DNA from 3 places in the Gilliamella sp. B3127 genome. Region 2 is predicted to be linked to each of the others. Evidence: riboswitches for the same ligand, from Rfam matches in the RefSeq annotation. Region 2 holds a riboswitch; each other region holds the start of a gene.
The links. Region 2 has a riboswitch for thiamine pyrophosphate ahead of thiB (thiamine ABC transporter substrate binding subunit). Riboswitches for the same ligand answer to the same signal wherever they lie in the genome.

Region 1 (2,206 bases), on a different contig from region 2:
CGTCCAATAGGTTCGACTTTAATTGAAGCTGGAGACATGGTTTATTTTATTACCCCTCCCCTCAATATTAAAGCAGTAACCAGTGAACTACAAAGGCTAGAAAAACCTTATAAACGTATTATTATTAGCGGTGGTGGTGGCGTTGCCATTGCTTTAGCTAAACGTTTAGAGAATGATTATCAAGTTAAGTTGATTGAACGTAATGCAGAAAAAGCTGAATTAATAGCTGAGCAGTTAGTTAATACCACCGTGTTACATGGTGAATCATCAGACCAAGAATTATTATCGCAAGAGCAAGTCGAGTTAACCGATCTGTTTGTGGCGGTCACTAGCGATGATGAAGCCAATATTATGTCATCTATGCTGGCAAAAAGAATGGGGGCAAAAAAAGTCATCGTTCTCATCCAGCGACAAGCCTACTTAGAATTGATTAACGATAGTGTTATTGATATCGCGATTTCACCACAACATGCCACTATTTCAGAACTACTAAGCCATGTTAGGCAAACGGGTGTAGTTAAAGTTGTCTCATTACGCCAAGGTGAATCAGAAATTGTCGAAGTAGTTGCTCGTGGTGAAGCCGAAAATTCAAAATTAGTCGGTAAAAATATCAACAGTTTAAAATTACCTTCAGGTGCTACGATTGGTGCCGTGGTTCGTGGTGAAGATGTAATTATAGTAAATACGGATTTAATGATTGAAGATGGCGATCATTTAATAATTTTCTTACCGGATAGACGCGCCATTAGTGATATAGAAAGATTATTACAATAACTTGTTTAATTTTTAAACTCAGTTCATAATAGATTCAATTTTATCCAAATTTGTTATTTAGACTCGGGGTGTTTTTTGTTAGAGCAAAAAACTGAGAATTTACCCGTTGAACCTGATCTGGATCATGCCAGCGTAGGGAAGTCTCTGTCTTAATTACCGCTTTTGACACATTCTTCCCTTAATATTATTTATTAGATAAGGAAAGAATATGTCGGTCATTAAATTATTTTCAAATCAAGATGCCATTCCTTTTATTGAGCAAGTTCATCAGAAGCGACCTTTAATCCATTGTATTACCAATGATGTGGTACAAAATTACACCGCTAACATTCTTTTGGCGATTGGGGCTTCACCAGCGATGGTGGTAGCTGAGCAAGAAGTTGAGGACTTTGTTGCCATTGCAAATGGTTTGTTAATTAATATTGGTACGATCAATAGTCATAGCGCTAAAAGCATGTTACTAGCCGCCGCAAAAGCTAATCAAACTCCTTGGGTATTAGATCCTGTCGCAGTTGGAGCTGCCTTGAAATATCGTACTGAAATTGCTAAGCAATTATTAACATTTAAACCGACAGTTATTCGAGGAAATGCTTCAGAAATTCTAGCATTAAGTGGTCAACAATCATCATCAAAAGGGCCTGATGGGCTGGATTCTACTGATTCTGCATTAAATGCGGCAATGCTATTAGCCAAGAAATATCAAACCATTGTTGCAATAACAGGTGAGACCGATTATGTCACAGATGGTGAGCAGGTTTATAGCATTGTTGGGGGTGATATCGCGCTAACACAAGTAACTGGTACTGGTTGTTCATTATCTGCGATTGTGGCAGCATTGATTGCAAGTTCTGAAGATCATTTAAAGGCTACTGCTTCAGCCTGCTTTATGATGAAAAAAGCGGGTGAATTCGCTAATAAACAGCAAGGGCTAGGTACTTTTGCTATGTCAATTATTGACCAACTTTCTCTTTTCACCACAAATAAGGATTTTTGATGAAGAAGCAACTAGATTTAACACTTTATTTAGTACTTGATCCAGTACTTTGTGATGGCATAAATGGTATGGTTAATACCACTAAGTTTGCAGTTGAAAATGGTGTTACTGCCGTTCAATTACGTTCAGAACAAGAATATTCAGGTAGAAATTGGTATAAAGCCGCCCAAGCTTTAAAAGAAGTATTAATCGACACTCAAGTTCCACTATTGATTAATGATCATATTGATATAGCTTTAGCTGTCGATGCCGATGGTGTTCATGTTGGACAAAGCGATCTACCTGTCGAAGTTGCACGAAGATTAATTGGAGAAGATAAATGGATAGGGCTTTCAGTCTCTAATTATTCGCAACTTGAGCGTGTTCCTTGGCAACTAGTCGATTATCTAGGTATTGGCCCTATCTATCCAACCCCCACCAAAAAAGATGCAGCAGAAG
Region 2 (2,206 bases):
GACTTCGTTTTGTTCAGCAATCCAACTATCTTTTAAAAAGATATTAATAAAACCAGGACCGGCGATCTCGATTTTATCGGCAATATCATCAATATCAAGATGTTGTAAAACTTTTTCAGCTAATGCTCGTGGTGGCATTCCCAATTTTTTAGCGGTAGACATGATACCATTTGCTTGGTAGTCACCAAATTGGGCTTTAGCTGATTGCTTGATTAAAGCGTCGCAGTTTTTATCAGCACCCGCCATAATCATTGCTTGAGAAACACGTTGTGTTAATAGTTGTTGAATATTCACACTGAACCTAATCGTTTAAAATAAAATGCCCAATATAATACTGATAAATTGATAAATTGTCACTGTGGGATTAGTTAAGGACAAGTAAATAGCTGATTCTTTTATAAACGAAAATTTTTTTATTTAGATGTAATCTATCAACTCAATTATAAAATAGATAAAAAAATAAAGAGAAAACAGGTGCCGAAATTTATTTAACTACCTGATTATCAATATCCTTTTGCTCTTTTCAACTTCGGTGTTTGCTCAAGGTCATCTGCAAGAACTCAGATTCACAATTGACAAAATAGTATGATAATTATGGTGAAAATATCTTTTTGAATGAATATGCAAAACTCACTCAACCCTTAAATGAGCAAGAAATCGATTTTCCGATTACAAATGGGGCTAAGCGGAAATTTTATAAAGCTATCAGTTTGATCAAGCGCAGTTACTCTCTTCCAAAATCATAGATAAGTTTGCAGGCAACCGTTGAAGGTAACTATTTACAATTATACCTTCACCCTCTAAACTAATGTCGTTCTCAACGGGGTGCCCTAGTGGGCTGAGAGTGTCAGATTGACTGACATAACTCGTCGAACCTGAACTGGATAATGCCAGCGGAGGGATTTGAGTTATTATATCTGCTCAAACCTTTTGTCTTTTACCTATTTCTTTGGAGGCAAAATGTTTCGTAAAAACTTTTTACTACCTGTTATTTTTCTATTTTCACTTTTTAGCCCATTAGTCAATGCAGAACTGCCCACTTTGACGGTTTATAGCTATAATTCATTTATGTCACAATGGGGACCCGGTGAGGCAATCAAAAAAGGGTTTGAAGCCCAGTGCAATTGCCAACTTGAGGTTGTGACATTAGGTGATGGTGTGTCGGTTTTAAATCGTATTCGCCTTGAAGGCGATAAAACGAATGCAGATGTTATTTTAGGGTTAGATAACAATTTATTAGAGCAAGCCAAACAAGCGAATATTCTTATTCCTCATCAAATCGCTAAACCTGACAATCTTAACACCAATTGGTGGGATGATAGTTTTATGCCTTATGATTTTGGTTATTTTGCTTTTATCTACAATAATAACAAAGTCAAAAATCCACCTCATTCTTTACATGAACTGGTTGAAAATAAAGCCGGTTGGAAAATCATCTACCAAGATCCAAGAACCAGTACACCAGGACTTGGTTTACTATTTTGGGTAAAAAAAGTTTATGGTGATAAAGCAGCAGAAGCGTGGCAACAAATCGCTAAAAACACGGTGACAGTCACCAAAGGTTGGAGCGAAGCTTATGGTATGTTTTTAAAAGGCGAAGCGGATTTTGTACTTAGTTACAGTACATCGCCAGTGGCACATATCATTAATGAAAACGAGCATCACTACGAAGCAGCTATTTTTGATGAAGGGCACTATCGTCAAGTTGAAGTAGCCGGAATTATTAAATACAGTCAAGAAATTGACCTAGCGCGCCAATTTTTACGTTATTTGCTGACACCTGAAGTCCAACACCAATTTGCTGAGAAAAATGTGATGTATCCGATTATCAAAACGGATCTACCTAATGCTTTTGCGCAAATTAATTCAGTCAATAAATCGTTAGAATTTGAGCCGGCAGAGATTGAAAAACATCAAAAAGCTTGGATTCGAGAATGGCAATCGGCAATTAGTAAATAGATCCGTATCGCCAATGTTGAAATTTAAATCGTTATTACCCGGAATGAGTGCGGCGAGCTTAATACTCATCATTTTAAGCTCGGCACTTATTGCTATTTGGCGATTTGCCTTAGAGTCAGGAAATTTGACGATTTATCTTGATAGTTATGTGCTTCATATTGTTTGGATCACTTTTTATCAAGCTTTGTTATCGACAATACTTTCGCTGGCATCAGCAATATTAATGGCTAAGGCGCTCTCCTTTATT
Region 3 (2,206 bases), on a different contig from region 2:
CTCAAAAATTGAGAAATCAGAGAAGATTAAAAATTAATCTTGCATATAACTTATTAATTATTATATTGTTATTGAGTTATCAACAGGTTTGTTAAATACTTATCAAATAATAAAGTGAATAATTTAATCGATTAATCTAATTTATCGATTTACTATTGTTATCTAATAGTGATTAGACTATAGTAAAAGTCAGCCTATTTTTTAGGCTGGATTCATCTTCAAAATCTATCAGAATGTTATTTATACAAAGATTAACTAAATTTGATGATTAACAAATGAGTTTTATAAAATAAGGAAATCACCATGGCTGATATTAATCTTTCCGATGATTTGATAAAAGATTTTATCTACTCAATGTACCGTAAAGAGGTATTATTAAATTTAAAAGGTGTGGTTTTGACTGAAGAAGATCGCAAACAACTCCACGCAAAAAGAGACTTTGTAAATCAATTATCTGAAGCCGAATTATCCGATATTCGCTCATGGGTTCTAGATAAATTAAAATTACTTGAAAACCAACACCAAGAGCAGAATTAACTAAAAAATCTATACTAAGCTAGCTTTTTCAAATCTATTGATAAAATTTATTTGCAGCGTTATTCAAAACGATATGGACAGTTTAAACAATCGTTTTATAATGCATCAGTTACTTGATAATCTTAAGGAAAGATCATGAAAAAGTTAGCAGTAGTGTTATTATTAGGTCTCCCAGTTATTGCATCTGCGTCCAATTGTGACGAAATTAGTGCAAATATCGCCGAAAAAATTAAAAATAACGGTGTTAATGAAAATAGCTTCCTATTAAAACTTGTTCCTCAAGATGAACAAAATATTGAAGGTAAAATCGTTGGATCATGTGATCGAGGTAAACAAAGCATTGTTTATATTCGTACACCATCATCAAAATCAGTTAAAGATGAGCCTGAAACACCTGTTGAAATCACACCACAACCCGTCGAGTGCTACAGCCCTAGTAACGCTCCAGTTCAAACGCCAGCTTCGGCACCAGTAGAAAAAGTTCAAACTCCAGAGCCGACTTCTACAGAATCTCAGGAAACTGAACAAAAAGCAGAATAAACGGAAATTTAAGTAACCATTTTATAAATTTTATAATTTGTTTAACCGGGGTGCTATAGGCTGAGATTATACCCGTTGAACCTGATTCGGTTAATACCGACGAAGGGAGTTTAAAACACGTCTATTATAGAAATCTGTTTAACTCCTTATAGCGAATTTGTCAAAAAGGAGTCATTATGCCATCATTTAACTCACTGATTGAATCAAGCGAGTGGAAACACTATATTCAACATGATTTTGTTCAACAATTAGGAAAAGGCACATTAGACTTAACCTGTTTTCAATACTACCTGAAACAAGATTATCTTTTTTTAATCAACTTTTCCCGAGCTTGGGGACTTGCAGTATATAAAAGTCACGACATTGCTCAAATTCGTCAATCATTAGAGAGTTTAAAAATCATTGTTGAAGTTGAACTCGATCTGCATATTGAATATTGCAAAAAATGGCAGATATCTGAATATGAACTAAGCACATTAAAGGAAGCCAAAGCCAATAGCGATTATACACGTTATGTGCTTGATATAGGATTACACGGCGATATATTAGATATACACATAGCGATGGCGCCCTGTTTAATTGGGTATGGCATGATTGCCAATTGGATTCAAGGTTGGGACGAAAACAACCCATATCGCTCTTGGATTGAGATGTATGCTAGTAAGGAGTTTCAACAAGCAGTACAAAAAGAAATTGCTTGGATAGAAGGACAATTACTTAATATCAGTGAAAACCGATTTAAACAATTAAGCCAAATATTTAAGCAAGCGACTCAATTGGAAATAAATTTTTGGCAAATGGCATTGGATAAAAGTGACTAGTAAATAGCATGTTTTACCATTTTAGATAAAACATGCTGAGCATGAATTATAAAAGTTGTTGATAGTTTTGCTTGGTTACATCATCCCAAACACTTGCTTGGACTTGCCCAATATGATGTTGTTGTAAAAGCAACATAGTTAGTCGAGATTGTCCAATCCCGCCACCAATTGTCTGTAAAAAATCACCATTAGCTAATGCCTTATGCCAAGCATATTGGAGACGATCTTCATTATTGGTTAATTTTAATTGACGCTTTAACGTCTCAGGATCGACGCGAATACCCATTGACGAAATTTCAAAACCACTA

Region 1: linked by a shared signal. The riboswitch ahead of thiM (hydroxyethylthiazole kinase) and the one ahead of thiB (thiamine ABC transporter substrate binding subunit) in region 2 are both predicted to bind thiamine pyrophosphate.
Region 3: linked by a shared signal. The riboswitch ahead of tenA (thiaminase II) and the one ahead of thiB (thiamine ABC transporter substrate binding subunit) in region 2 are both predicted to bind thiamine pyrophosphate.

Annotation. Positions count from the first base shown of each region.
Region 1 covers NZ_JAFNNI010000002.1:465,173-467,378, forward strand. The annotation lists gene trkA (Trk system potassium transporter TrkA) at 1-774, shown strand, start outside; TPP riboswitch at 829-930, shown strand; gene thiM (hydroxyethylthiazole kinase) at 983-1,768, shown strand; gene thiE (thiamine phosphate synthase) at 1,768-2,206, shown strand, end outside.
Region 2 covers NZ_JAFNNI010000001.1:485,644-487,849, forward strand. The annotation lists gene argS (arginine--tRNA ligase) at 1-294, opposite strand, end outside; TPP riboswitch at 812-920, shown strand; gene thiB (thiamine ABC transporter substrate binding subunit) at 961-1,959, shown strand; gene thiP (thiamine/thiamine pyrophosphate ABC transporter permease) at 1,973-2,206, shown strand, end outside.
Region 3 covers NZ_JAFNNI010000002.1:68,118-70,323, reverse strand. The annotation lists gene J3U00_RS03450 (hypothetical protein) at 304-537, shown strand; gene J3U00_RS03445 (DUF1161 domain-containing protein) at 673-1,077, shown strand; TPP riboswitch at 1,114-1,202, shown strand; gene tenA (thiaminase II) at 1,254-1,898, shown strand; gene asnA (aspartate--ammonia ligase) at 1,945-2,206, opposite strand, start outside.